DNA from 4 places in the Actinoplanes lobatus genome. Region 1 is predicted to be linked to each of the others. Evidence: riboswitches for the same ligand, from Rfam matches in the RefSeq annotation. Region 1 holds a riboswitch; each other region holds the start of a gene.
What was found. Region 1 has a riboswitch for cyclic di-AMP ahead of BJ964_RS12670 (LysM peptidoglycan-binding domain-containing protein). Riboswitches for the same ligand answer to the same signal wherever they lie in the genome.

Region 1 (7,229 bases):
CCGTCCGAGCCGCTGATCTGGCAGGACCCGCTGCCGGCCGTAGACCACGAGCTGGTCGGCGCGGCGGAGGTCGCCTCGCTGAAGGCCGCGGTCCTCGCCTCCAGCCTGTCGGTCTCCGAGCTGGTCGCGACCGCGTGGGCGTCGGCGTCGACGTTCCGTGGCACCGACAAGCGCGGTGGCGCGAACGGCGCCCGGATCCGCCTGGCCCCGCAGAACCAGTGGGAGGCCAACGACCCGGCGCAGCTCAGCAAGGTGCTGGGCGTGCTCGAGGGCATCCGGGCCGAGTTCAACGCGGCCGGTGGCGCCACGAAGATCTCGCTGGCCGACCTGATCGTGCTGGCCGGCACGGCCGCCGTGGAGAAGGCCGCCAAGGACGGCGGTTTCGACATCGAGGTGCCGTTCACCCCGGGCCGTACCGACGCGACCGAGGAGCAGACCGACGCCGAGTCGTTCGCGGTTCTGGAGCCGACCCACGACGGTTTCCGCAACTACCTCGCGAAGGGCCACCGCCGCCCCACCGAGGCGCTGCTGGTCGACAAGGCGCAGCTGCTCACGCTGACCGCGCCGGAGCTGACCGTGCTGGTCGGCGGCCTGCGGGTGCTCGGCGCGAACGCCGGTGGCTCGCAGCACGGTGTCTTCACCGCGACGCCGGGCGTGCTGACCAACGACTTCTTCGCCAACCTGCTCGACTTCGGCCTCACCTGGTCGGCCACCGACTCCGAGGGCGAGACCTTCGAGGGTCGCGACCGCCGGACCGGCGAGGTCAGGTGGACCGCCACCCGGGCTGACCTGATCTTCGGCTCGAACTCGATCCTGCGCGCGCAGGCCGAGGTCTACGGCAGCGACGACGCCAAGGAGAAGCTGGTCACCGACTTCGTCGAGGCGTGGATCAAGGTCATGAACCTGGACCGGTTCGACCTGGCCTGAGGCCGGTAGCAGTCCCTCCGGGGCCCGGGTCGGCCGCGCCGACCCGGGCCCCGTCTGCTGGTACCCTCAGGGCGTCGGGCTCGTAGCTCAGTGGATAGAGCAACCGCCTCCTAAGCGGTAGGTCGCGCGTTCAAATCGCGCCGGGCCCACTTTTCAGACCTTCAAGCGCTGCCCCACGACCAGCCGGTGCGGGCTGTCCAGGACCCCCGCGTTGGCCCGGTAGAGGGCCCGCCAGCCGCCCGGGACGTCGTTCCGGGCCGCGATCTGAGTCAGCGTGTCGCCGCGGCGTACCACGTAGGTGCCGCCGGTGCCGGTGGTCGAGGAACGGAGAGCGAAGGACCGGACGACCCGGGTCTTCCGGGACGCGGCCGGCCGGAAGCCGTGCCGGGGCCCGCAGTGCGGCCAGGCCCTGATCCCCTGGCCGCGGAGCACCCGCTCGGCGACACGGATCTGCTCGGATTTACTGGCCCGGTTCGCGGTGCTCGCGTACCGGCCACCGCCGTAGGCGCGCCAGGTGCTGCGACTGAACTGCAGACCGCCGTAGTACCCGTTTCCGGTGTTGATGCGCCAGTTGCCGCCGGACTCGCAGTTGGCGATGGCCTCCCAGTTGATCGAGGCCTGTGCGGGGGCGGCCGGCCCGGCTAGAGCCATGCCGCCGGCCAGGCTCGCGGCGACGAGCCCGACTGCCCGCTGGAACTGTTTCCTGGTCTGAACCATGAGCTTGTCCTCCACGCCTACGAGGTCAGCTGTCGGGTTCGGGCAGAGGTGCCCGGCCGCCGGTGCGGCGGCTTCACCCCGAGGCGCGTCAGCGCCGAGGAACTCTTGGGTCCCCCGCTCCTTGCCGTTGATTTCGTCTGGACCGTGGCCGGTGGCAGGACTCGGCGTTCCGGCCACGGTGCCCGCATGGCGGGCTGCGTATCCGCCGCACCCGGCGGGCATGGCCGAGCAGCGGCGGCGGAGTTGTCAAGTCACAAATTAGCAACTTTGATCTTCTTTGTATGTATAACGGGATGATCTCGGCGCGCCGCCCGCGGGAAGGCCTGGGCGGCTCGCGCGATCTGCACGGAGGGTGCACAATCTGCGGCCATGAACGATCCACAACGCGAACTGGACGTCATCGTCTACGGCGCAACCGGTTTCGTCGGCGTGCTGACCGCGCGCCACCTGGCCGAACACGCGCCGGCCGGCACCCGGATCGCGCTGGCCGGACGCTCGCGCGCGAAGCTCGAGAAGGTCGCCGGTGAACTCGGCGTCGACTGGCCGATCCTGGTCGCCGACGCCGACGACGAACCGGCGCTGACCACGATGGCCGAGCGCGCCCGTGTGGTGCTGACGACCGTCGGCCCGTACGCGAAATACGGCCGCCCACTCGCCCGCGCGTGCGCCGTCACCGGCACCGACTACGTGGACCTCACCGGTGAGGTGCTGTTCGCCCGGGACAGCATCGACGAGAACCATGCGACCGCGCAGCGCACCGGCGCACGGATCGTGCACTCCTGCGGCTTCGATTCGATCCCGTCCGACATCGGCGTGCACGTCCTGCATGCGGCGGTGCAGGCGGACGATGCCGGGGAACTGACCGACACCACGCTCGTCGTGACCCGGGCGCGCGGCGGATTCAGCGGCGGCACCATCGACTCGATGCGGCACCAGGTCGACGTCATGAAGAAGGACCGCCGTCTGCGCCGGGTGGGCGCGAGCCCGTACTCGCTGAGCCCGGACCGGGAGGCGGAACCCGATCTCGGGCGCCAGCCGGACATGGTGACGCTGCCGGGCTCCGACGTGGACACGAGCGTGCGCGGTCACCTCGCGCCGTTCGTGATGGCGTCCTACAACACCCGGGTGGTCCGGCGCAGCAACGCACTGCGCGGCTGGGCGTACGGCCGCCGCTTCCGCTACCGCGAGGCGATGCGGGTGAACGGCCCGGCCGCCGCGCTGATCCTCAAGGCCGCGCTGAACGGCCTGGTGATCGGCTTCGCGCTGCCGCCGGCCCGGTTCCTGCTGGACCGGATCCTGCCGGCGCCGGGCACCGGGCCGAACGAGGCCGCGCGGCGCAACGGTCACTTCACCTTGGACATCTTCACCACGACCTCGTCGGGGGCGCGCTATCACGCGCGGGTCAAGGCCACAGGCGATCCGGGGTACGCGGCGACCGCCGTGATGCTCGGCGAATCCGCCCTGGCACTGGCCCTCGACCGGGACCGTCTTCCGGAGTCACCCGGCGGCGTGCTCACCCCCGCGACCGGGATCGGTGACGCGCTGGTCGACCGCCTCCGCACCGCCGGTCTGGAGATCACCGCCGAGCGGCTGTAGGGCGATCACCTCGAAGACGTGCCAGTGCTTCGGCCCGCTGAACGCCATGCCCGGCTCGTCCCGCTCGTGCCAGTGCTCGATCACCAGACCGTCGAAGAGGCCCCGCGCCTCGACCTCGGTGAGGAACCTCATGTCCGGGTCGCCGGCCCACGAGTCGTGGTCGCCGAAGAGGTCGACGGCGATCCGGCCGCCGGGGCGCAGCGAGGCGCGGAGCACCGTCCACAACCGATCGAACGAGGTACGGGCCTGGAACGGCAGCGAGTACCCGGCGTAGATCAGGTCGGTGGGCGGTAGCTCCGGCAGGTCCTGGAAGCGCGTCGTCCGTACCGTCAGCATCGCCTGCCGGTCCCCGGCGGCGCGGGACAGGCGCGCATGGGTGCCCGGCTCGCCGTCGACCGCGACCACCCGCCAGCCGGCGCCGAGCAACGCCGAGGTCTCCACTCCGGCGCCGCAGCCGAGGTCGGCGGCGGTCCGGCCGGCGCCCGGCCCGGCCAGCGACATGGCCCGGGCACACTGCTCACGGACCGGACGGTCACCCTGATGGGAGTTGTAGCGGGCCCAGTGGTCGTCGTCGCGCATGCACCCATCCTCCTCAAGAGCGGTATCCGTGATCCGACCGGTGGACGGTAAGGAACTGTTCAGGGGCCTCCTTTCGATCGCCACTAGCCGCAAAGGTGTTCTTAACGGCACGATTCAGGGGTGACCGTCAGCCCGTTGCCATACCCGCTCAGGCTGGCGGGTAGCGGTGTCGTGCTGCGCGAATGGCGCCCTGAGGACCTCGACGACCTGGTCGCCCTGCTGGACGAACCGGACATCGCCCGCTGGACGCTGATGCCGTCACCGTTCGATGTGGAGTCCGGGCTCGCGTACCTGCGGCGGGCCCACCAGGGCCGGGTCGGCGGCAGCCGGATCCAGCTCGCGATCACCACCGACGGCGGGTCGCCACTCGGTGAGGTGCTGCTGTTCAACGTGCGGTCCGAACTGCACGAGGCGGAGCTGGGCTATCTGGTCGGGCGGCCGTACCGGCGGCGGGGCCTGGCATCGGCCGCGCTCTCGCTGCTCACCGGGTACGCGTTCGACACCCTGGGACTGCGGCGGCTGCTGTTACGGATCGACCGCGGCAACACGGCGAGCATGTCGGTGGCGCGCCGCTGCGGCTACCGTCCGGCCGCCGAGCCGCCGATCCAGCAGGCCGGCCCGTACGGGCCGACCGTGCTGGACACCTGGGAGTACGTCGAGGGCCGCCCCGGAACCCAGCAGGACCGCCGGAGGAACGTGGCGTCCCGGCGGTACGGCCGACGGTGACCGAGAGCTAGAAGTCGAACTCGCCGCCGTAGTCGCGGGTGTGGTCGCGGTAGACCGTGTGGTAGTGGATCTGGTCGTTGTAGACGACACCGGTCTGGCAGATGAACTCGACCCAGACGCTCGGCCCGTCGATGCGCACGTAGTCGCCGTGCGTGTCGAGGGCGGTGCCGCCGGAGATCGCCACGAAGGTCTGGTCCAGCTCCCTCTCGTAGATCTTGAGCAGTTGCTGGGTGGTCGCGTCGTCGGCGTTCGCGACCCACGGCCGGATCGCCGCGAGGACCAGCTTCTTCTGCGCGGGCTTGAGGCTCTTGACCGGGATGCCGACCTTGGTCTCCGGGAACTGGCCGTCCTCACCCGGGCCGACCAGCACGTCACCGAAGGACTGGTCGAGGGTGGCGGTGGCGAGCTGCTTCTCGGTGAGGCCGGCGGTGAGCGCGGTCATCGCCGTCTTCTGGGCCTTCATCGCCTCGACGGTGGCGCCCGAGTCGTCGGTGTAGCTGATCGGCTCGACGCCGAGGAAGAACGGGCTGGCGCTGGTCGCCCGGCCCTTGGTGTAGGTCAGGTGGGTGGCCAGGTGGTGGCCGCCGAAGTCGAGCTGCCAGGTGCCGTCGACCGACGGGGTGCCGAGGAAGGCCAGGTAGTAGTAGCCGCTGCCGTAGGTGAGGGCCGGGCCGCCACCGCTGCCGTCCCCGGGCGGGGCGCCGGACGGCGCCGGGGCTCCGGAGGGCGATGTGCCCCCGCCGCCGATGCTGCCGCTGGAGTCCTCGGCCAGCAGGTCGTCGGCCGCCACGATGTCCTGGAGCTGGTCGAAGCCGGTGCCCTGCCCGGTGCCGGCGGCCGCCTTGAGGACGGCCTGGGCGGCGGCGAGCTGCTCCGCGCTGAGGCTGCCGAGCTCGATGCCCGGCCGGCAGGTGCCGGCGCACGGCAGGTTGGACCAGGCGGTCGCGTTCTCCTCGGTGAAGTCGAGCAGGACCTCCGTCTTCTGTGCGTCGGTCAGGGTGGCGAGGAACGCGTCGGCCGCGTTCACCAGGCCGGGCAGACCGGGTCGGCCCCGGGTCGGGTCCTGGGGTGCGGCCGCCTTTGGCGCGTTGTCCGCGCCTTTGCCGGTGGTGGCCGCGTTCGCCGTGGCGATGCCGGCGCCGAGCAGGGCGACGGCGGCCGCCACGGTGGCCGCACCCCGCCATCTCCGGGGTTTGATCTCGTTGGTCACGCGCATTCTCCTTGGCATGAAAAGCCCCCGCCGATTTGCTTTCCGATTGTTGACAACTTCGTCCACACAACGCAAGAGAGCAATTCCAGGAAGTTTTCATCAAAGGCCTTGAGCAGCCAAAACACCCGAGAAATAGATTCTAAGTAAATCGATAGCCTTTTCTCAGTCGATTCACAAAGAATGGCGCACCAATTATCCGGAGGCGGGGTATGCGCGGGTCTCCGCCGCCTTGACCGCCACCCACAGCTCCTGCCCGGGGGTGAGACCCATCTGCGCGGCGGCCGCAGGCGTGATGTCGGCGGCCACCGAGATCGGGCCGTCCAGGCGTACCCGCAGGCTGTCGCCGTGCTGCTGGACGTCGGTGAGCACGGCCGGCCAGGTGTTGCGCGGGCTCCCGTCCGGCTGGTGCGGGTGCAGGGCGACCGCGGCCGGCGGGAAGGCCACGAAGGCGTCGCCGTGCACGATGTCGGTGCTGGTCAGAACGAACCCGTCGGACAGTTCGACGGTGTGCCCGTCGCCCCGGCCGCGGTACAGGTTGAGTCCCACGAGCCGGGCCACGTAATCGGTACGCGGGCGGGCCGTGATGGTCGCCGCATCGCCCTCCTGCACCACCCGGCCCTGCTCGACGATGACCAGCCGGTCGGCCAGGACCAGGGCGTCCAGCGGATCGTGCGTGACGATCAGCGTGGCGCCCGGGTGCTCGGCCAGGTGCCGGCGCAACTCGCCGCGGGTCTCCAGCCGGGTCCGGGCGTCCAGGGCGGCGAGCGGCTCGTCGAGCAGCAGCAGGACCGGGTCGACGGCCAGCGCCCGGGCCAGCGCCACCCGCTGCGCCTGCCCGCCGGAGAGCTGCCTCGGTTTGCGGCGGCCGTGCTCGGCCAGCCCGACCCGGTCCAGCCAGCGGTCCGCCACGGCGTGCGCGGCCCGCCGGTCCAGACCGTGCCGGCGCGGGCCGAACGCCACGTTGTCCCGGGCGCTGAGGTGCGGGAACAGCAGGTAGTCCTGGAACACCACCCCGATCGGGCGGCGCTCGGTGGGCGTACCCCGTAAATCCTCGCCGTCGAGGGTGAGGTGACCGCCGGAGAGTGGGGTCAGGCCGGCGAGCGCGCGCAGCGCCGTGGTCTTTCCCGCGCCGTTCGGGCCGAGCAGCGCGACCGTCTCGCCCGGCTCGATCCGCAGCCCGATGTCCAGCCGGAAGGCGCCGCGCTCGGCGACGAGACGCGCGTCCAGGAGACTCATGGCGCGGTCAGCCAGCGGTCGCGCAGCCCGGCCAGGATGGCGACCGAGACGATCAGCAGGATCAGGCTGAGCACGACGGCGCCCTCCAGGTCACCGCTCTCCATGGTCTGGTAGACCGCGAGCGGCATGGTCTGCGTGATCCCCGGATAGTTCCCGGCGAAGGTGATCGTGGCGCCGAACTCCCCCAGCGCCCGCGCCCAGCAGAGCACCGCCCCGGCCGCGATCCCCGGTGCCACCA
Region 2 (7,229 bases), 2.7 Mb from region 1:
GACGCCGGGCAGGATGAGCACCCCGGCGATGGTGATCAGGCGGAGGGCCTCGGGGCCGGCGGCGGCCGAGGCACGGGTCAGGGACCAGGCCGGGTCGAGGGTGCTGCGCAGCACCACCGATCCGTGGGCGGTGAAGACCGCGGCGACCGCGCCGGCGACGGCCAGGGCGACGGCCGTGAAGGCGGTGCCCTCCCGGGAGCGCCGCGCCTGCAGCCCGGCGATGAACACGACGGCCGCCGCCGCCAGGGCGAGGCGATTGCCCGTACCGATGCCGATGAGCAGAAGGGTGACCGCGCCGGCCGTGCCGGTGTGGCGTGCCACGTCGCGTGCCCGGCGGCGCACCGGGCCGGTGGTGCGCAGCGCGAGGAACGTCGCGCCCAGCAGGACGGCGGCGAGCAGCGCGGCGAGCGCGCCGAGACCGGCGGCGGGGCTGAGCAGGGGACCGAGGCTGCGGCTGAGCCCGGTGCCGGTGACCTCGCCGTCGCTGCCGAGGGCGAGGCCGTCGACCAGTACGCCGAGGACCGCTCCCCAGAGCAGCACGATGCCACCGGAACTCGCGGCGAGCAGCAGGTCGCAGCGACGGCGCCACGACGGCGAGTCGTGTTTGCCGCGGAACTCGAGAGCGACTCCGCGAACCGCGAGGAGCAGCAGGATGGCGACCATCGGCAGGTAGAGGGCGGACATCAGCGCGGCGTACCAGGCGGGGAAGGCGGCGAAGGTGACGCCGACCGCGGCGACCAGCCAGACCTCGTTGCCGTCCCAGAACGGGCCGACGGTACGGATGATCGCGCCGCGCTCGTGCTCCTCGCGGCCGAGGACCGGGGAGAGGACGCCGACGCCGAAGTCGAAGCCCTCGAGGACGAAGTAGAGCACCCAGGTGAGGACGAGGACCGCGAACCAGAACGTGATCATGGGAGACGACTCCTAGTAGGCGGGAACCGGCTCGGGCTCTTCCTGCTCGGAAGCGACCGGGGTGAGCGGCTGGCGGGAGAGGTGGACGATCAGGCGGTACCAGGCGATGGCGAGCAGGCCATAGATCAGGGTGAATCCGGCCAGGGAGGCGATCACCTCGGCGCTGGTGAGGCCGGGGGAGACGCCGTCCTCCACTTTCGAGATGCCGAACGCGAGCCAGGGCTGTCGTGCGGTCTCGGTGAAGATCCAGCCGAAGGTGTTGGCGGCGGCCGGCAGCGCCGGGGCGAGCAGGACGAACCGGCGCAGCCAGCGTGGCGTGCCCTGGCCGGGCCGCAGGAACGCGGGGAGCGGCGGGACACGCCGGGTGGTCTCCCAGGTGGACCACAGGTGGTAGGCGGCGACCGCCATCGCCAGGATCCCGGCGCCCATCATGAGGCGGAAGGTCCAGAACGCGACCGGGATCATCGGTACGTAACTGCCCGGCCCGTACTGGGCGGTGTACGCCGTCTGCAGGTCGTCGATGCCCTGCACGGTCCCGCCGAACGATCCGGTGCCGAGGAAGGACAGCAGGCCCGGGATCTCGATGCTGAAGAACGGCCGGTCGTGGCCCAGCTCGCCGATCGCGAAGACGGAGAACGGCGCCGCGGTCGCGGTCTCGTAGAGGGCCTCGGCGGCGGCCATCTTCATCGGCTGCACGGCCGTCATCACCTTGCCCAGGTGGTCGCCGCTGATCGCGGTGACCGCACCGCCGATCAGCATGGTCCAGGCGCCGACCCGGGCGAGCGTGCGGAAGGCGGGGTCGGCGACGGTGCGCCAGATGCCGATGGCCATGAGGAGCCCGCCGCCGGCCATCGCGGCGCCGCCCATCGTGTGCGGGAACGCGGCGAGCACCACCTCGTTGGTCATCAGCTCGGTGAAGCTGGTGAGCACGGCCCGCCCGGTCGACGGATCCAGTTCGTACGCCACCGGGTTCTGCATGAACGAGTTGGCGGCCAGGATGATGTACGCCGACAGCAGCGTGCCGACCGCGACGACCACGATGGTGGCGGCGTGCAGGCGGCGGGGCAGCCGGTCCCACCCGAAATACCACAGCGCCAGGAACGTGGCCTCGAGGAAGAACGCGAGCATCCCCTCGATGGCCAGCGTCGGCCCGAACACGTCGCCGTAGAACCGGGCGAACGCGCTCCAGCCGAGCCCGAACTGGAATTCCTGCACCAGGCCGGTGACCACGCCGACCGCGAACGTGACGATCAGCAGCTTCCCGGTGAACTTGGTCAGGTGCAGGTACTTCTCGCGGGCGGTGCGCAGCCAGGCCAGGTGGAATCCGGCCGCCGTGGCGGACAGGCAGATCGACACCGGCACGAACAGGTAGTGGTAGATCGTCACGACCGCGAACTGCAATCGAGTCAGGTCGAGCACGTCCATGGCAACCCCTCTACGACGATTCGTAGTAGATACTACGACTCGTAGTACGACGCTGTGCAGTAGACTGCCTCACATGGCGAGGAACGACCTCGAGCGCGAGGTCATGGCGAAACTGTGGGACGCACGCGAGCCGCTCACCGTCCGGCAGGTGCACGACCGGCTCAGCCGTGACCGCGACCTGGCGTACACGACGGTGATGACCGTCCTCGACCGGCTCGCCAAGAAGGGCCTGGTCGTTCAGCAGCGAGCGGATCGCGCCTACCGTTACGCCCCGGCGCAGACCCGCGAGGAGATGACCGCCGGTGTGATGCTGGACGCGCTGAGCGCCACGCCGGACCGGGATGCCGCGCTCGCCTACTTCGTCGGCCAGCTGCCACCGGAAGCGCTGAAGGCGGCCATCGAGAAGGCCGCCCGTAACATCGAGCGGTGACCGCCCTCCTGCTCGGCGCCCTCGGGCTGACACTGTCGCTTGCCGTGCCGAGGCTGCTGGCGAACGCCCGCTGGCCGGACCGCGCCCCGGTCGCCGCGGTGCTGCTCTGGCAGGCGCTGACCCTGACCGCCGTGCTCTGTGCGCTCGGGGTCGTGCTCGCCGCCCCGGAGGAGGTGGTCCGTGCGGCCGGCGCACGGCACCCGGAGACCGTCGCGGCGCTGCTGTTCTCCCTGGCGGTGGCCGCGACCATCGTGACCCGGCTGGTGGTCTCGCTCGTCAAGGTGACCTCCCGGGCCCGTGCCCGGCGCGACCGGCATCGCATGCTCGTCGACCTCCTTGATCGGGTGGAACGCCATGACGGGCTGAGCGGGGGAGAGGTGCGGGTGCTGGAGGCGCCCCTGCCGCTGGCCTACTGCGTGCCGGGCCGGAACCCGCGGGTGGTGCTCAGCGACGGCGTGCTCGACGTGCTCGACCGGGAGCAGATCGACGCCGTCCTCGCCCACGAGCGAGCCCACCTGCGGCACAAGCATGAACTGGTGATGGAGTCGTTCACGGCCTTCTATCAGGCCGTGCCCGGGCCGCTGCGGTCGAAGGCGCCGCTGGACGCCGTACACCTGTTGTTGGAGATGGTGGCCGACGATGCCGCGAGGCGCCGCGCCGGGCACGCGCCGCTGCGGGCCGCGCTGGCTCGTCTCGCCGACGCCGTCCCCTTGGCGGAGGAGGTGACCGCCGACCCGGAGGGTGAATCGCGGCGGCGGCGCCTGGCGCGGCTGGATCGTCCGGGCCGTAGCTCGACGGCCCTCGCGGTGGCCGGGACGGCAGCGGCCGCGGGCCTGTTGGTGTTACCCACAGTGATCGTCGTCGTGCCGTGGCTGGGGCGTGCACTGAATACCTGGCCATTTTAGTAACCCTCCGTATCGACAACTGTTCGTACAGTTCGGCGGGCTGTGCGACCTTCATTTGCCGGCATGATCCGAGTACGGTGGTCCCCGGTTCGGCAGCCCCCCATCGTCCATCCGGCCGATCTGGCGAACCACCGCCCAATCGCGACACGCGAACCGGGGACCCAGGTCAGTGGGGTGAAGCCGTGGCACCACGCCCGGCCGGGCATGCTTCCCGCCCGAACCCGTCAGCTAACCCGGTCGGCGGCTGAGTGGGAAGAAAGGACGACGCACACAACGTGAAACGCAATGGCGCGCGTCGCGCCGGCCTGCTGCGCATCCTGGTTTGCGCGCTCGCCGCGGCCGGCCTGGTGATCACGGGTCCGGTGGCGGCCCATGCCACTCCCTCGCCGTCCACCGTCGAGGGTCAGATCGACGAAGAGTGGAACAAACTCGAGCCCGTCATCGAGGATTACAACGCCAACCACACGAAGCTGACCAAGCTGCGGAAGCAGCAGAAGCAGCTGGCGAAGACGCTGACGCCGCTTCAGCTTCAGGTGGATGTCGCGATGGCGCAGGTGCGAGGTCTGGCGGTCGACGCCTACATGCAGGGCCCGCCGGGAAACCTCAACGCTCTGCTGAGTGGTGACCCGGACGGTCTGGTGGAGAAGCTCACGCTGCTCGACCAGCTCGCCCAGAACCAGGAGGCCTCGATCTCCAACGTCGCGAAGCTCCGCGACAAGTACGCCGCCGACAAGGCCAAGGTCGACCAGCTCGAGTCCGAGATCTCCGCCCGCGACACGGATCTCGGGACGAAGAAGACGGCGATCGAGAAGGAGATCACGAAGCTCCAGAAGCTCCGGATCCAGGCGTACGGCGACGCGAACATCGACGACGGCCCTCTGCGCACCGGCCCGTGCCCGGTCACGTACACCAACGACAAGGGTGGCCGTGCCGCGCAGAAGGCGTGCGACCTGATCGGCAAGCCCTATGTCTTCGGCTCCGAGGGGCCGGGCAGTTACGACTGCTCGGGCCTGACGAAGGAGGCGTGGGCCGCGGTCGGTGTGCACCTCGAGCACTACACGAAGGACCAGTGGGGCTCGGGCACAGCGGTGAGCCGGAGCGAGTTGAAGCCGGGTGACCTCGTCTTCTACTACTCCGACGTGCATCACGTCGCCATCTACATCGGTGGCGGTCAGGTGGTGCACGCTCCGCACACGGGAGACCATGTGCGGATGGCCACCATCGATCGGGGGCCCATCGCCGGCTATCGCCGACCGGGCTAGAAAACCCTCCGGGAAAGACCGCCGTCGTTTCGCGCCGGCGGTCTTTCTTTTGATTCCGTACGCCTTCGTGAACCGCCGTGGGCGACCCGCGAGCTCTCCGGTCCGTCCCGGCCGTGCCGCGCCCGCCGGGCGTGAGCGGCCCGTCACCCACCCGATCGATGGTGCTCCCACAGTCGCTGCAGCAGCCCGGTCAGCTGCTCGCGCTCGGGGCCGGACAGGGGCGCCAGCAGCTCGTCCTGGACCGCGTGCGCCCGCTCCGACAACTCCACGGCCCGCTCCCGCCCTCGCTCGGTGAGCCCGACGACGTTGCGCCGCCGGTCCGCCGGGTCGGGTGACCGCTGCACATAGCCCGCCGACTCCAGCTCGTTGAGCGCCCCGACCAGATCGCTCAGATAGATCCCGGTGCGGCGGCCGAGCGCCGCCTGACTGGCCGGACCGTCGGTGACCAGTGAGTGCAGCAGCCGGTAGTGGTAGCCCCGCGCCCCCACCGCCCCGAACCTCTCGACGATGATCCGGTGACCCTGCGCCGAGACCTGACTCAGCACCCAGCTTGGCAGCTCTTCCACGTAGCGATTTTAACATTGGGCTCTCTAACGTTGATGAATCTAACGTTGGACTTCTGAACGTTCGCCAGTCTAACGTTAGCCACATGAACGAATCCAGTCTCCGGGTCCCGCAATCCGAACTCGACGATCTGACCGCCCGGCTCGGCCGCACCCGGTGGCCCGACGCCGCACCCGGCGACTACGGCATCCGGCTCGACCGGGTCCGGGCACTCGCCGACCGCTGGCTCGGGTTCGACTGGCGGGCGCACGAGGCCGAGCTCAACGCCATCCCGCGGCAGGTCGTCGAGATCGGCGGCGACCGGATCCACCTCTTCCACGTCCGTTCGGCCGACCCCGGGGCCCTGCCTCTGGTGCTCACCCACGGCTGGCCCGGCTCCACCGTCGAGTTCCTCGACGTCATCGGCCCGCTCAGCGAGCACTTCCACGTCGTCGTCCCGGCCATCCCCGGGTTCGGGCTCTCCGGGCCCACCACCCGGCCATGGGGCCTGCGCCGGGTCGCCGAGGCCTGGGCCGAGCTGATGTCCCGCCTCGGATACCAGCGCTACGGCGCCCAGGGCGGTGACTGGGGCTCCGGCATCTCCCGGGCGCTCGCCGCGGTCGCCCCCGACCGGGTCGTCGGCGTCCACGTCAACTACCTGCCGACCCCTGGCCGGGCGGAGGGTCTCGGCCCCGAGGATCAGGAGCGGCTCGCCAGGACGATGCGGCTGGCCGCCAACCGGCACCCGCACCAGATCCTGTTCGCCGCGACTCCGCAGACCCCGGCGTATGCGTTGAACGACTCCCCGGCCGGGCTGCTCGCCTTCCTGGGGGAGAAGTTCGACACCTGGGCCGACCCGGCCACGCCCGTCCCCGACGACCGCATCGTGGCGGACGTCGCCCATCACTGGCTGTTCCGCACCGCGGGTTCGGCGGCCCGCATCGTCAAGGAGAGCGGCCTGGACGGTCAGCAGGCGCCGTGCCCGGTCCCGCTGGGCGTGGCCGTCCTGCCCGGCGACATCACGCAGTCCGTGCGCCCGCTCGCCGAGCAGCGCCACGACATCCGCCACTGGACGGAGTTCCCGCGCGGCGGCCACTTCGCCGCCCTGGAGGTCCCCGATCTGTTCACCGCGGACGTGACCACCTTCTTCCGCACCCTGACCGGCCGATGACCCCGGCACGAGCGCCGGGAGCGGCCAGGGAGGAGCGGTGGGTGCGAAAAGCGGATCGGCGTCGGGACAGCCGTCGGGGCCCGTCCGTGGCCGGTGGGCGGCGCGACGGGGGCATAATCGCCCGCATGAGCGATGCCTTGATCAACAGCCTGGCGGCCGCCGTCGAAGCACGGCCCGACGACCTGACGCTGCGGCTGCACCTGGCCGAGATGCTGGTGGCCGCCGGCCGGGGGCCGGAGGCGATCGGGCATGCCGCTCAGATCCTGGCTCGCGAACCCGGCAACACCGGAGCGCAGCAGGTCATGGCCCGGGCGCTGGGCGGGACAGCGCCGCCCGTGCCTCCGGCTGGTGAAGACCCGGCGCCACCGACCGCGACCGACGTGCCCGCGCAGCCGCCGGAAGCGGCGCCGGAGGGACCCGCGCCGAGCGGGTCCCGCATCGACTGGGCGGCCATGGAGGAGCAGTTCGGGGACGTGGTGCCACCACGGTTCGCACGTGCCGACGGGGAGCCCGATCCGGTGCGCGGGAACGCCGACCGGGCCTTCGACGTGGAGCGCTCCGCCGTCACACTCGCCGACGTC
Region 3 (7,229 bases), 1.1 Mb from region 1:
TGATCGGCGGCGCGTCGCCGGTCACCTCGATGTTCAGCGCGGTGGCCCCGTCGACCGACGCGGCCGGCTTGTCCGCGCTCCGGCCCCGGATCCCTGACCGGCGCGTGTCGGAACTCCCGGACGACCGGCGTGCCCCCCGCACACCGTTACGCCCGGTCTCGGCATCGCGGCTCACCCCGGCGTTGTCGCGCGGCTGCGCCGATCGGCCCCCCGGCCGCGGCGCTTCGGATCGCTCGCTCATGCTCGTCCCTCCCCCTCTTCCTCGTTCGCCCCCGGGCGTAACCGCCCTCGTCCCCCGCGAGTTGTAGACATCCGGGGCCGTTCGCGGACCGCCCCGGCTGCCTGGTTGTGCTTCTGGCTCTGCTCCTGCTCGTCGATCCGTTCCACGGCGCGCAGCTTCACCGAGGCCGCCCTCGGGTTCTCCGCCACCTCCGCCTCGCTGGGCGGCTCGGACCCACGGGTCAGCAGCCGCAGACTGGGACCGGTCCCGGGCAGTTCGACCGGAAGGTCGACCGGCCCGGTGCTGCGCGACCTCGCGGTGAGAGCGCGCTTGACGATCCTGTCCTCCAACGATTGATAACTCATCACCACAAGACGCCCCTTGGGCGCCAACACGTCCAAAGCAGCAGGAACCGCTCGCTCGAGCACTTCCAGCTCGCCGTTCACCTCAATGCGTAGTGCCTGAAAAGTCCTTTTTGCCGGATTTCCACCCGTTCGCCGCGCGGCGGCCGGGATGGAGTCCTTCACCAGCTCGGCCAGACGGGCGGTCGACGTGATCCGGCCCTTCGCCCGCTCCCGCACGATCGACGAGACGATCCGCGGCGCGAACTTCTCCTCGCCGTACTGCCGCAGGATGCGCACCAGCTCACCCGGCGTGTACTCGTTGACGATCTCCTCGGCGGTCGCCCCGCGGGACTGGTCCATCCGCATGTCCAGTGGGGCGTCCTGCGCGTACGCGAACCCGCGGTCCGCCTCGTCCAGCTGCAACGAGGACACCCCGAGATCGAACAGTCCGCTGTGGATCGCCGGGATCTCCAGCTCCGCGAGAACCCGGGGCAGCTCGTCGTAGACGGCGTGCACCAGGCGTGCACGGTCGCCGAACCGGATGAGGCGGTGCCGTGCGTGCGCCAGCGCCTCGGTGTCCCGGTCGAGCCCGACCAGGACCACGTCCGGAAACCGCTCCAGAACCGCTTCGGCGTGCCCGCCCAGACCCAGCGTGAAATCGACGTGGACGGCGCCCGGCAACTCCAGAGCGGGAGCGAGCAGTTCGATGCAGCGCTCGAGCAGCACCGGCACGTGTGTGCCCCGCGGCTCCCCCATGTCGCCCCCCAAGTTGCCTTACCCGTCCGCGTCTCACCCGGTTGTTCAGTTACTGCCGTTCCGGCCCGGCCCACCTTCCGTACCGCCAGATCCCCATCCGCTCTGTCCCACGCCGGCGAACCGGCTCCGGACGCACGCCTGGCGCCGGGGAAGAGGCGCCAGGAGCGGGAGCGGCTGGAGATCTCGCAGTACGGCGGCAGTGGCGATCCGGGCCGTCGCGGCGGCCCACCGAGTGCCACGCCCTACAGTCCGCCGGGCAGCACCCCCTCCTCGATGCCGGCGAACTCTTCCTCGTTCGCCGAGAGGTAGTCATCCCAGGACTGCTTGTCCCAGATCTCGACCCGGGTGCTCGCGCCGATCACCACCAGATCGCGACCAAGACTGGCATACTCCCGCAAATGGGCAGGAATCGTGACTCTGCCTTGCTTGTCGGGCACCTCGTCATGCGCACTGGCGAAGAACACCCGGCTGTACGCACGGGCCGCCTTGTTCGTCACCGGCGCCGCACGGAGCTGACCGGCGATGCTCTGGAACTCCGGCATCGGGAACACGTAAAGACAGCGTTCCTGCCCCTTCGTGATCACGACACCTCCCGCCAGCTCATCACGGAACTTCGCCGGGAGGATCAGCCGGCCCTTCTCGTCGAGGCGCGGAGTGTGCGTGCCGAGGAACATCGGCCCCCACCCCTTTGCCGTGGCGCCCGCTCCTTCACGGAGGGAGTGGACCGCCTGTCAACTCGGGCCGGCAGGTCCGGCTGCGCTCCTCCGCCCCTGCCACTGCGCCCCACTCTACTCCACTTCCCTCCACCTGCAACCCGAAAGCGATCGCTCGCGAGCCGTTTTCGCGGACGAAAGCCCTGTTCACAGGCGGTGGAGCGGAGTGGAGGGCCAAGCGCATGATCAACCCCGTCCGGTTTCCGACATCGGGCGCTCCGGGTACGAAAACACCCGCCCCGGAGGCCTCGGGGGCGGGTGCGTGGAGGAAAGTGGAGACGCCCGTGGGGTGTGACCCGGACCGGGTCACACCCCACAGCGCTGTTCCTTACTTACTACGGGTCCTACGCGACGAGGCGCCGCACCACATAGTTGTTGTTCCAGATCTTGTGCTTGCCGACCCGGGCCCCGCTGTGCGGCGAGTCGTAGACGTAGCCGTTCCCGGCGTAGATCCCGGCGTGGTAGCCGTACGACCCGTTGCGGAAGATGATCAGGTCGCCGACCTTCTTGTTGCTCCTGGAGACGGACTTGCCGTACTTCTGCTGCGAGTTCGCCTTGTGCGGCAGGCTCTTGCCGGCCGCCTTCTTGTAGACGTACTTCGTGAAGCCCGAGCAGTCGAAGCGCTTCGGGCCGGCCGCACCGAACAGGTACAGCGCGCCCTTGTGCTTCTTGGCCTCGGCCAGGACCTTGGCGCCACTGGCGCGGACCGTGACCTTCATCTTGTTGGTGGCCTGCTGGTTGTACCCGGTCCCGGTGAACAGGGTCCGGACCCACACCGTCTTCGTCGGCTTCGCGGTCAGCGTGACCGCGCCGCCCTTGACGGTGTCGGTGTCCCAGGTACGCCAGGCGCCGTTGCTCCAGCCCTGGAGACGGACCGTGCCCTTGGCGACCTGGCCGGTGGCCGGGTCGATCACCTTGGCGGTGACCTTGAGGGTGGAGCCCCACGCCAGGCTGCGGGTGCTGGCCTTCGTGGCGATCTGGGGCGTGATCTTCGCGGCTGCCGCACTCGCGGTGACCGGGGCGACGGTGGCGGTCACGGCCGCCGCCGGCGATGCGGCGACCAACTGGCCGGCGCAGAGGCAGAGCCCCAGGGACAGTGCGACGGTACCGGTGCCGACGGACGTGCGACGACGCCGGCGCGAACTGAGTTCGTGCACGGTAGAGAAATCCCTCCGGCACGCCTGCGAGGTTAGCTGTCGGGTTCGGGCGGGAAGGCATGCCCGGCCGCGGGTGGGTGCGGCTTCACCCCAAGGTCGCTCCCGGATGCGTCACCCGTGGAAGCCGGGCGTCGCGGGAGAGACCGGATATGGGTCCCCCGTCCCTGCCCCCGATTGCCTTGTTTTGGTCTGGCCAACTGCGGTGTCGCACCGTCCGGTCCGGGGCAGGGCTCGGCGTGAACCGGTCCGGTGCGGCCGGCGGGCGGTGTGCCGCCGGCGAGTCCTTGCTACCCGAATTCGGCCATGATCGTCAGCGGCGCATTGATCACTCTCCGTGTTTGGCACATTTGTCGCTGTCCAATTTGTTATCTCCGCGAGACAAATGCCGCCACACAGGGTGTTGGAACAGTGACGCTTGGTCGACGGTTACGGGTGAATCAGGACACAGAAAAAGTCCGTCACCCAGTTGGGAGCACGTCCGAATCGTCCGGACCTCGCAAAAGCCGAAGTGGTCGGTGATCTTGACCGTCTGGCAACTCGACGTAACCTTCGCGTCCGGTACCCTCGCTGGCGTGACGGACGGAATGCCTCTCATCGCCAAGGTCGCGACCTCCGTGTCGAAGACCGCGGCCGCGCTCTCCAGGGCCGCCGGTCGCGGCGACGGCTCGGTGATCGGTGGCTGGATCGGTCTGAAGATCGACCCCGATCTCCTCGCCCACCTCGCCTCGGGCCGCGCCGTCGCGCTGGTCTCCGGCACCAACGGCAAGACCACCACGACCCGGCTCACCGCGGCCGCCGTCGGTGTGCTCGGCCGGGTCGCCACCAACTCGTTCGGCGCCAACATGCCGACCGGCCACACCTCGGCGCTGGCGAAGGAGGGGCACACCCCGTTCGCCGTGCTGGAGGTGGACGAGCACTACCTGCCCCAGGTCATCGACCAGACCCGGCCCAAGGTGGTGGCCCTGCTCAACCTCTCCCGCGACCAGCTCGACCGGGCGAAGGAGGTGGCCATGATGGCGCAGCTGTGGAAGACCACGCTGGCCGGTCACCCCGACATCCGGGTGGTCGCCAACGCCGACGACCCGATGGTGGTGTGGGCGGCCAGCAGCAGCCCGCAGACCACCTGGTTCAGCGCCGGCCAGCGCTGGCACGACGACTCGTTCGTCTGCCCGGAGAGCGGCCACCCGATCGAGCGGTCCGGCGGCGACTGGTGGTGCACCGGCTGCCCGCTGCGCCGCCCGCGCCCGCAGTGGGTGGTCGAGGACGAGGGCGTGATCGACCCCCGCGGCGACTGGCATCTGGTGAAGCTCCAGCTGCCCGGCCGGGTGAACATCGGTAACGCCGCCACCGCGCTGGCCGTGGCCGGCGAGTTCGGGGTCCGCCCGATCGAGGCGCTCCCCCGGCTCTCCCGGGTGGCGTCGATCGCCGGGCGGTACGCCCAGGTCGACCGTGACGGTCGCAACATCCGCTTGTTGCTGGCGAAGAACCCGGCAAGCTGGTTGGAGGCCTTCGACATGGCCGACCAGGCGCCGACACTGCTCTCCATCAACGCCCGCGACCCCGACGGCCTGGACACGTCGTGGCTCTACGACGTCGACTTCTCGCCGCTGCGCGACCGGCCGGTGCTGATCACCGGTGACCGGGCGTTCGACCTGGCGGTCCGCCTCCAGGTGAACCACGTGCCCTTCCGGCACGTAAACAGTTTCGACGAGGCGCTGCGGTCCGTTCCGCCCGGCCGCCTCGAGGTGATCGCCAACTACACGGCGTTCCAGGACATCCGAGCGGAGTTGGACCGTGTCAACTGAGTCCCTGCGGATCGTGTGGATCTACCCGGATCTGCTGTCGACGTACGGCGACCGGGGCAACCTGCTCATCCTGGCCCGCCGGGCCGCCGACCGTGGCATCCCGGTGGAGACCTACGAGGTCCGGTCCGACCAGCGGGTGCCGAACAGCGCCGACATCTACCTGATCGGCGGCGGCGAGGACGGCCCCCAGGCCCTGGCGGCTCAGCACCTGCTCGCCGACGGAGGCCTGCACCAGGCGGTCAACCAGGGCGCCGCGATCCTCTCCATCTGCGCGGGTTACCAGCTCCTCGGTCACTCGTTCTATGCCAAGGGGGCCAAGTGCGCCGGGCTGGGACTGCTCGACATCACCTCCGACCGGGGCGAGACCCGGGCGGTCGGCGAGTTGCGCGGTGACATCGACCCGCGGCTCGGCCTGCCTCCACTGACCGGATTCGAGAACCACGGCGGGCGTACCCATCTGGGCGCGCACGCCGCACCACTCGCCCGGGTGACCGGCGGCATCGGCAACGACGGCCAGACCGAGGGCGCCTGGGCGGGCAAGATCCTGGGGACGTATTCGCACGGCCCGGCGCTGGCCCGCAACCCGGCGATAGCCGATCTGCTCCTTCGCTGGTCCACCGGCGCGGATAGGCTCACCCCCCTCGACGACACCTGGAGCGAGCGCCTCCGGAACGAACGGCTCGCCGCGGCGAGCCCGGCGGTATAGACCGGCACCACCGAGTCCTGAAACGACGACAGTTGGGGCGGTAGGCCTGCATGACCGACAACCTGATCGACCCGCGAGGAACCGAAATCCCCGCGGACCCTCAGGCCATTGACCACGCTGCCGCCCCCACCGCTTCCGCTCCGCTGGGGTGGAAGCGCCGTCTGATCCGGTTCTCCCTGCTCGGCGCCGGGATCGGCGCTCTCGCCGGCCTCGCCGCCGTGCTGCCGCTGCGGGACATCGCCGACACCCTGTCCGCCATGGGCCCGAGCGCCGTGTTCGCGGTGGCGTTCCTCGGCGGCATGCTGCTGTCGGTTCTCGTCCCGCGGACCCTCATCACGATGACCTGCGGCGCCCTGCTCGGTGCCGTCACCGGCTCCGCGGCCGCCCTGGCCGCCGCGGTGATCGCCGCGGTCGCCACCTACTACGCGGGCCGCTGGGCCGGCCGCGGCGCCCTCCAGGCCCGCGCCGGGAGCCGTCTGGCCCGCCTCGACGGCTGGCTGAACCGTCGCGGCCTCGCCGCGGTCCTGCTGGTCCGCTTCCTGCCGCTGGCCCCGTTCGGCCTGGTCGGCTACGCCTACGGCACCACCAGCGTGTGCCGCAAGCGCTACCTGCTCGGCACCACCATCGCCGCCATCCCGTCCACGGTCACCTACGCCGTGATCGGCGCCGCGGTCGTCGCCCCCGGCGAGATGAACTTCCTCACCCTGGCCCCGGCCGTGTTCAGCTTCGTCCTCTCCACGGCGATCATCCTGCGCTGGCGCCACACCGCCCGCCGCACCGCCGCCCCCGCCTGACGGCGCCCGCCACAGCGAACACCCGGGTCTGGCTGGTGCCCCCGCGCCGGCCGGGCCCGAACCATTTCCACGGCCTGATCGCTTCGCCGCCGGCTTTCCTACTTTTCTCGTACGGGCTACGAGCACCCGACCGCAACCCTGGCCGCCGTCCTGGCGCACGGATCAGCCGGTCGCAACGCAAGCCCTCACCCCGCCGCCGGGCTGTGCTGCCGGGCCACCCGACGGCCCTCCGGGCCACCCGAACCCGGCTGGCTGCCGCGCCCCCGCAACATCACCCGAACCCGGCCGGCTGCCGCGCCCACCCGCCTCACGGAACCGCGGGCGAGCTCCCGCTGTGCGTGGCGCAACGGCCGTGAGCGGGCAATCCGGGCACCCGGCGGGTAGGTCGCGATCGGCGTGGGCCGGGGCGGCCTCCGCGAGCTCCGCCCCCGGTCACGGCGGGTTCACGCCAGGGTGGCGAGGTCGGTGAAGTAGCCGGGGTAGGTCTTGGCGACGCAGCCCGGGTCGGCGATCTCGATGCCGGGGGCACGCAGGCCGATCAGCGAGAGGCTCATCGCCATCCGGTGGTCGTCGTAGGTGGCGAACCGGGTCGGCCGCGGCGCTCCCGGGTGAATGGTGAAGCCGTCGGGGTCCTCGACCGCGTCGATCCCGGCCCGGCGCAGCTCGGTGACGACGGCGCCGACCCGGTCGGTCTCCTTGCCGCGGATGAAGCCGATCCCCCGGACCCGGGTCGG
Region 4 (7,229 bases), 6.4 Mb from region 1:
GCGCAACTCGGCCTGAGCCTCGGCGAACCACTCCGGAATCTCCTGGCCCGGCCCGGCACCCACCGGCGGCCGCACCGCCTCCGAATCAGCACCCAGGCCCGGCCCAGCGCCCGCCAGCGAAGCCGCACCCAGGCCCAGCTCGGCTCCCGCTGGCGGCACCGCACTCGAGCCCGGCCCGGCACCCGCCTGCGGCGCCGCCGCGCCGGAAGGGGCGACGGCTGGGGGCGGTGATGTCGTGCCAGGAGCCTCCGGGATCGGGTCGACCGGCCCGGAGAGCAAGGCCGCGGCGGCTGCGGCCGCGCGGGGTGAGCCGAACCAGTAGATCCGCTCGGGTGGCTCGGCGCTGGCGAGACGGTATGCCTCCCGGACGCCCTCCTCCGCGGCGGCACGGTCGGCAGGGCCCGTCTCCATCGCCGCGGCCAGCCACTGGTCCTCGATCGCCGCGGCCATCGACTCCTGCGTGTGTGTCAGTCGCACAGCCCGCCCCCTCAGTCCGCGACCGGCCGGAAGGCGCCAGGAATGTACTCCCGCTGGCGCACCACCCGGTAGTGCCCGGCGGGCAGCGGGATCGGGCCGTGCTCCTCGTGGGTGACCCGGCCGTGCGCCGGGACCTCGAGGAACATCCGCTCCGGATCGTCGAGGTCGGCGAGTAGCACCAGGCCCGGGCCACCGACCACGTGCGCGTGGCCGGTGGCCTCACCGCGGGCCAGCACCATCCGCCCTCGCCGATCGCGTGGGACCGGTGCGCAGGCCGGGACATCGGCCTGCGGCACCGGAATGATCAGCACATCGCCCTGACGGAACATCCGGCCTCCCCGGCAGCATTTTCTCTGTCGCACGGGACGCTACCGAGGGGGTACGACACTTTTCAGAGGCGGATCCGCTGCCCCACGAAGATCAGGCCGGGGCTGGAGATGCGGTCCTTGTTGAGTGCGTAGAGCGTACGCCAACCGCCTTTGATCTTGAATTTGCGCGCGATCGAGGCGAGTGTGTCGCCGGAGCGGACCACATAGGTCTTGCCGCTCGGCTTCTTCGCGGCGGGCTTCTTCGCGCTGGACGTCTTCTTGTAGACGCCGGGCTTCTTTCCGCAGACCGGCCATGGGCTGAGCCCGCGCTTCTTGTGGAGCTTCTCGGCGATCGCGATCTGCTCGGCCTTGCTGGCCCTGTCGGCGGTCGGCGCGTACTTGGCGCCGCCGTTGGCCTTCCACGTGCTGCGGCTGAACTGCAGGCCGCCGTAGTACCCGTTCCCGGTGTTGATGTGCCACCGTCCGCCGGACTCGCACTTGGCGATGACATCCCAGTTGACCTGGCGGGCCGCGGCCTGAGCCGGGGCCGCCGGGCCGAGCAGGACGCCGGCTCCGGTCACCCCGGCGGTCACCAGACCGAGGGCAAGGCGCGTTCGTCTACCGATCCGAGACATGGATGATCCTCCACGCCTGCGAGGTGAGCTGTCGGGTTCGGGCAGAGTGGCCCGGCCGTTTCACGCACGGCTTCACCCCGAGGCGCGCCCGGCGCGCCGGAAAAAGTGGGTCCCCCGCTCCTGCCGTCGATTCGTGTCCGTGGGCGGCGGCAGGATTCGGCGGTCCGTCCACAGTGCCCGCCGTACGCGGGACGGCCCGACGGTATCCACGGTCGATGGATGAATACCAAGCCTCACGCCGGGGATAGTGACGTTCTTCTCAGTATTCGCCCGATTTGATCTTCATTTCGCCCAGAAATACCCGGCACAGGGGTTATTCCTGTTTAGAGCGGCTTTTCGTGCCTCATCAGGACCTGGTCCCCGGCCTGCGCATCGAGCCGGCGCCCGCTCCGGGCAGAATGTCCGGTCATGGAACCACCCGAGATGATCAACGCCGGTGACCTGGTCCTCAAGCGCTGGGAACCGGAGTGGGCCGCCGAACTCGCGGCCGCCGTCCAGGAGTCATTGCCCGAACTGCGCCCGTGGCTGCCGTTCGCGACCGACGACTACGGCGTCGACCAGGCCCGCGATTTCATCGGGCGCAACTTCGACGGCACCCAGTTCAACTACGCGATCTTCACGGCGGTCGGTGAGCTGATCGGCACGATCGGCCTGATGACGCGGATGGGGCCGGACGTCCTGGAGATCGGCTACTGGATGCGTACGCCGTATGCCGGCCGTGGCCACATGACGGCGGCCGTGCGGGTGATCACCCGGGTCGCCCTCACCCTGCCCGGTATCGAGCGGGTGGCGATCCGGCACGACCCGGCCAACGTGGCGTCGGCCGCGGTCGCCGCCAAGGCCGGTTTCGCCGAGACCGCCCGCGACGGCGACGACGTCATCCGCGAGTACCGCGGGGAGACGCGCTCCGGGGCGGGTGCCCCGCCCCGGAGGTAGGAATCGTCAGAGATGGGCGGCGGTGGTCGCGGAGCCGTTGGGGCGCGGGTCCGGGAGCAGACGGTCACGGGACGACGCCGCGGCGGAACCGCTGTCGTTGGCCTGGAAGCCGCACGACGCCAGCGTGTGCGGCCGCAGCAGCATCGAGGTCGGGACCGGGGCGATCTCCCGCCAGGCGAAGCACTCCCGGATGGTCTGCGCGTTCTCGCCGCCGCTGATCTCCCGGTCGGCGGCCAGGATGGCCCGCAGGATGCCGTGGTAGGTCATGAAGTCGGGCGAGATGGTGCTCCAGGTGGCCGCGAGCAGCCGGCCCAGGTAGTCGCGGGCCTGCAGCAGCGACTCCTTGAAGGCCTCCTCGTTACCGGTGTAGGCGGCCGTGAACTCGGCCTGGATCTCGTCGAGGTCCTGCGCGGTGCCGGGCAGGTTCGTCGACCGGATCCGCAGGTCGTCGCTGATCAGCTTCTTGGCGACCAGGTCGCGCTGGAAGATCTCGACCATGGTGTCGAAGATCGCCCCGGTGAGCGGCAGCGACCGGTCGTGCGGCTCCTCGCCCACGTCGGACATCCGCATGGCGTTGAACGCGACCCGGATCTCCCGGCTGTCGGACAGCTCCCCCACCCGGTCCAGGCCGTTGATGGTGAGCAGATTGCCCCGCGTCGACTCGAGCAGATGGTCGACGACCGAGTGGAAGTGCAGCGACGACACGATCGCCACCAGGTCACCGGCCGACTCGTGCATGCCGCCGTAGTCGATGCCGTCGTCCTGTTTGCTGGCCGGCGCCCCGACCTCGGCGAAGATGATGCTGTGCCCCAGTTCGTGGGCGAGCACGTCGAAGTTCTCACAGTACGGCCGGGTGTGGTCGATCGTCCCGTTCGGCGTCCGGCCGAAGCCGAATTCGAGGAACCCGTACCCGGACTGCGCATTGTTCCACTCGATCAACGGAATCAGTTCCAGTCGATCGAAATCGGACTCGAAATGCCAGTGAATGGTGCGCCCGAAGTAGTCCTGCCAGATGTCGAGGACCCGGCGAACGGTCGCGTACATGGTGGCCGCCGAGAATTCCCGGGTGGCCGGGTCGAGATGATCGAAATGACCGTCCTCGCTCGGCTGGATCGGGTCCCGCTTGGTGCCGCGGAACGGGGGCCGGAAGAAGTTGTTGTAGGGCAGTTTGCCGATCGCGTCGATCACGAACATCCGGTCGTCACCCGGTCCGGGCCGCATGGCGGCCGGCTCGACCGAGACGACCACCAGCTCGGGCTCCGCGAAGAGCGGCCCCGATCCGTCCGCCTTCATCAGGAATCGGGGTTGAGGAAAGATCCGGAATCGGGTGCCGACATCCGCGAGCCTGCGATCCAGTTCCAAAGACATGAGAGCCTCCGGCCGCCGTTGAATTTCCGAGGACCTACAGCGGATTCCTCAGTCGAGCGTAAGTCAACGTACCTGTCCAAGAACCATCCAAAAGACGAGAGAACACCCTTCAGGATCGCCCCAGCACCCTCAGCAGCGCTCCGGTGAGATGCTCCGCCGCCTCGTCCGCGCTCCATGCGAGCGTCCGGGTCAGATCCACGACCACCCGCTCATCGAAGATCGTCACCCACATCAGCACCGCGAACCGCACGTCCTGCCGCGGCACCGCACCCGACGCGATCGCCGCCTCGACGAGCCGCGCGAGCCGCTCATACAGCCCGCCGACGAACGGATCCTCCTCGCCACGCCGCGCCAGCACACCCCGCGGTGACCGAATGTGCACAGCCGCGGCACCCCACCGCGAGGCCTGCTCGACCCACTCCCGGCAGACCGCGCGCACATCCGCCAGCGGATCCGCGCCACCGGGCAACCGGTCGAACGCCTCCAGCAGATCCCCGACCAGCTCCGCGAAGAACGCGTCGATCGCACTGCCCGGATCGGCGAAATTCCGGTAGGCGGTCGCCGTCGACACCCCGGCCAGCCCGGCCGCCTCCGCCAGCGAGAACCCCGGCCCACGCTCGGCGAGCAACTCCCCCACCGCGGCCAGCAGCGCGGCACGCCGCAATCGCGCGTCACCACGGCGTGGCCGCTCCCGAGATCCCGCCGCCGACATGCCGAAATCCTAAAGACCCGGACCATTCGGGGTACGCCCACCGGTCCGATCCGCGTTCGTTGCGGGCGCGCACCGAGTTTGGAACAGTAAATCCCTGACACGGACTCGAACGGAGCGCGGTGAACGACGCGGCGATCGAGGTCGAATCCCTGGGCCGGAGATTCAAGGTGCGCGGTGGCGATGTCGTCGCGCTGAAGGACGTCAGTCTGCGGGTCGGAGCGGGCGAGATCGTCGGACTGCTGGGCAGCAACGGCGCCGGCAAGACCACACTGACCAAGATTCTCGCGACGCTGTTGCTGCCGACCAGTGGGACGGCGCGGATCCTCGGCCACGACGTCACCCGCGACCTGCGGGAGGTCCGCCGCATGACCGGCGTCGTCCTGGGTGGCGAGCGTGGGCTCTACGGCAAGCTGAGCGGCCGGGAGAACCTGCGGTTCTTCGCGATGCTCGCGGGTGTCGGCCGGCGCCGGCTCGCTGGGCGGCTGGATGCGGCGCTGAACCACGTGGGGCTGACCGACGCCGCGGACCGAGCCGTGGAGACGTACTCCAAGGGCATGCGCCAGCGGCTGCACCTCGCCATCGGGATGATCAATGAACCGCCGGTGCTGCTGCTGGACGAGCCGACCGCCGGCCTCGATCCGGTCGAGGCCGAGCGCCTGCGCCACGACGTCGCCGTCCTGCGGGACCGCGGCACCGCGGTGCTGCTGACCAGCCACCTGTTGCTGGACATCGAGCGCCTCGCCGACCGGGTGGTCGTGCTGGCCGGCGGCGAGGTGGTGGCCGACGTCGAGGTCGCCGAGTTCGCGCGTCTCGCCGGCTACACCGCGATCGTCACGGTACGCGGGACGGGCCGGCCCCCGGCTCTCGACGCCGGCCGCCTCCCGCCGGGCGCGGCGAACGGGCAGGGCGAGCAGGTCACGGTGGACGGCCTCAGCGAGACGGACGGGCGGTGGACGCTACGGCTGCGGGTACGTGACTGGAATGCGGAGTCGTTCGGCCGCCTCGGTGCCGCGCTGGGTAGCGCCGACATCCTCGGCGTGGACGTCGCGCCGCTGCGCCTGGAGGACGTGTACGCGCACGTCGCGGCGCAACTGGCGGCGAACGGCCGGACCGGCGAGGTGTTCCGGTGACCGGGGAGCCGGCCCGCGGCGACCGTCTCAGGGCCGCCGTCTGGATGTTCCTGACCGCCGCACGCACCGAGCAGCGCACCATGCGCGGCAACCCGTTGCTGCTGGTCAACGCCGGCTTCCTGCCGGTCGTGCTGCTCATCATCGCGGTCGGGACCCGGCGGCCGACGGCCGGCCGTGCCACCGACATCGTGGTCGCGGTGATGCTCACGGCGTTGTGGGGCTCCACCATCTGGACCAGCGGCGGCGTGCTGCGCCGCGAGCGCACCTACGGCACCCTCGCCCGCTGCGTGTGCGGGGTGGAGTCGCCCACGCTGGTGCTGTTCGGCAAGAGCCTCGGCGCGACGCTGTACGGCGTCGGCACGATCCTGGCCTCGACGGTGCTCACCGTACTGGCGCTGCGCCTGCCGGTCGCCATGGCCCACCCGTTCTGGATGGCGGTGGGCCTGGTGGTCGTCATCGTCTCCGCCACCACGCTCGGCGCGCTGTTGTCCTGCCTGTTCCTGCTCACCCGCAACGGGCTGATCTGGTCCGGTGCGCTGATGTACCCGGTGTTCGTGCTCGGCGGCCTGATGATCCCGCAGGACTTCCTGCCGGCCGGGCTGCGCTGGGTGCCGTCGATGCTGAGTCTGCGCTGGATCAACGAGTTCATCACCGGCGCGGCGGTCCGGGACCTGTCGATGACCCCGCTGGCCATCGCCCTGCTGCTGACGGTCGTCTACGGCGTCGTGGCCGGGCGCACCTACCGGTGGTCCATCGACCGCGCCCGCCGGGGAGGCTCCCTTGACTACGCGTGAGCGGCTGCCGGCGAGCACGGTGCTGTGGCGGACGGCCGAGACGATGCGGCTCGGCCGGCGTGAGTTCGCCTCGAACTACACGCCGGCGGCAACGCTTTTCGCCACCCTGCCCCGAGGTGTGCTGCAGATCGTGTTCTTCACGGTGCTCGGCGGCGTGGTGGCCGGCGACGGCCATCGGGCGTACGCGTTCGTCGGCGGCCTGGCCATCGCGCTGACCACGACGAACACGGTCGGCGTGATCAACGTGCCGTTCGGGGACAAATACTTCGGGACGTTCTGGCGGATCCGCACCGGGGCCATGCCCGTGGCCCTGCTCCAGTACGCCCGCGCGGCGCCGTACCTGATCGCGGGTTTCGTCCTTTTCATCATCGAGGCGGCGATCGCGGCGCTCCTGCTGGACATGTCCGGCCTCGCCGTCCGGCTGCTGCCCTGGCTGCCGCTCTTCGCGCTGATGGCGTGCGGGTACGCCCTTCTCGGCATCGCCGCGGCCACGGCGACGATCGCGAAGCGGGCCGACGTGCTGGCGCCCAACCTGCTCGCCTGTCTGACCATGCTCTGCTCCGGCGCCTTCCTGCCGCCGGGCCGGGTCGGCTGGGTCGACGCGGTCGGCTCGGTGCTGCCGGTGCGGCACGGGCTGGCGGCCGTCCACGCGGGACTGGCCGGCCGCCCGTGGCAGACCGAGGCCCTGCTGGAACTGGCGATCTGCCTCGCCTCGGCGGTGCTCGGCATCCTCGCCGTCATCATGCAGACCCGCCGGGCGACCCGGCACGGGCACGACGACTTCGCCTAGCCGTGGTCGCCCCGTGGGAAGGGCGGTCAGGACGGGAACGCGGCCGGTGAGTGGCCGTAGCGGGGTGGCAGGTGGGGCC

Region 2: it holds a riboswitch for cyclic di-AMP, as region 1 does, so the genes downstream of both, BJ964_RS25200 (C40 family peptidase) here and BJ964_RS12670 (LysM peptidoglycan-binding domain-containing protein) in region 1, are expected to answer to the same signal.
Region 3: it holds a riboswitch for cyclic di-AMP, as region 1 does, so the genes downstream of both, BJ964_RS18215 (C40 family peptidase) here and BJ964_RS12670 (LysM peptidoglycan-binding domain-containing protein) in region 1, are expected to answer to the same signal.
Region 4: it holds a riboswitch for cyclic di-AMP, as region 1 does, so the genes downstream of both, BJ964_RS41765 (LysM peptidoglycan-binding domain-containing protein) here and BJ964_RS12670 (LysM peptidoglycan-binding domain-containing protein) in region 1, are expected to answer to the same signal.

Annotation. Positions count from the first base shown of each region.
Region 1 is NZ_JACHNC010000001.1:2,743,725-2,750,953, reverse strand. It holds gene katG (catalase/peroxidase HPI) at 1-927, shown strand, start outside; tRNA gene BJ964_RS12675 (tRNA-Arg) at 1,004-1,076, shown strand; gene BJ964_RS12670 (LysM peptidoglycan-binding domain-containing protein) at 1,081-1,644, opposite strand; cyclic di-AMP (ydaO/yuaA leader) riboswitch at 1,644-1,804, opposite strand; gene BJ964_RS12665 (saccharopine dehydrogenase family protein) at 2,014-3,240, shown strand; gene BJ964_RS12660 (class I SAM-dependent methyltransferase) at 3,142-3,819, opposite strand; gene BJ964_RS12655 (GNAT family N-acetyltransferase) at 3,940-4,545, shown strand; gene BJ964_RS12650 (DUF3500 domain-containing protein) at 4,553-5,755, opposite strand; gene BJ964_RS12645 (ABC transporter ATP-binding protein) at 5,948-6,991, opposite strand; gene BJ964_RS12640 (ABC transporter permease) at 6,988-7,229, opposite strand, start outside.
Region 2 is NZ_JACHNC010000001.1:5,490,794-5,498,022, forward strand. It holds gene cydB (cytochrome d ubiquinol oxidase subunit II) at 1-912, opposite strand, end outside; gene BJ964_RS25185 (cytochrome ubiquinol oxidase subunit I) at 925-2,337, opposite strand; gene BJ964_RS25190 (BlaI/MecI/CopY family transcriptional regulator) at 2,411-2,767, shown strand; gene BJ964_RS25195 (M56 family metallopeptidase) at 2,764-3,672, shown strand; cyclic di-AMP (ydaO/yuaA leader) riboswitch at 3,795-3,930, shown strand; gene BJ964_RS25200 (C40 family peptidase) at 3,948-4,934, shown strand; gene BJ964_RS25205 (MarR family winged helix-turn-helix transcriptional regulator) at 5,078-5,500, opposite strand; gene BJ964_RS25210 (epoxide hydrolase family protein) at 5,584-6,648, shown strand; gene BJ964_RS25215 (ATP-binding protein) at 6,774-7,229, shown strand, end outside.
Region 3 is NZ_JACHNC010000001.1:3,872,977-3,880,205, reverse strand. It holds gene BJ964_RS18230 (hypothetical protein) at 1-241, opposite strand, end outside; gene rsmH (16S rRNA (cytosine(1402)-N(4))-methyltransferase RsmH) at 238-1,332, opposite strand; gene mraZ (division/cell wall cluster transcriptional repressor MraZ) at 1,563-1,994, opposite strand; gene BJ964_RS18215 (C40 family peptidase) at 2,378-3,190, opposite strand; cyclic di-AMP (ydaO/yuaA leader) riboswitch at 3,198-3,394, opposite strand; gene BJ964_RS18210 (Mur ligase family protein) at 3,775-4,995, shown strand; gene BJ964_RS18205 (type 1 glutamine amidotransferase) at 4,985-5,701, shown strand; gene BJ964_RS18200 (TVP38/TMEM64 family protein) at 5,752-6,495, shown strand; gene aroA (3-phosphoshikimate 1-carboxyvinyltransferase) at 6,939-7,229, opposite strand, start outside.
Region 4 is NZ_JACHNC010000001.1:9,158,671-9,165,899, forward strand. It holds gene BJ964_RS41755 (DUF6745 domain-containing protein) at 1-477, opposite strand, end outside; gene BJ964_RS41760 (hypothetical protein) at 489-806, opposite strand; gene BJ964_RS41765 (LysM peptidoglycan-binding domain-containing protein) at 869-1,420, opposite strand; cyclic di-AMP (ydaO/yuaA leader) riboswitch at 1,419-1,592, opposite strand; gene BJ964_RS41770 (GNAT family N-acetyltransferase) at 1,829-2,356, shown strand; gene BJ964_RS41775 (gluzincin family metallopeptidase) at 2,363-3,724, opposite strand; gene BJ964_RS41780 (TetR/AcrR family transcriptional regulator) at 3,834-4,436, opposite strand; gene BJ964_RS41785 (ABC transporter ATP-binding protein) at 4,556-5,566, shown strand; gene BJ964_RS41790 (ABC transporter permease) at 5,563-6,360, shown strand; gene BJ964_RS41795 (ABC transporter permease) at 6,347-7,150, shown strand; gene BJ964_RS41800 (CoA transferase) at 7,177-7,229, opposite strand, start outside.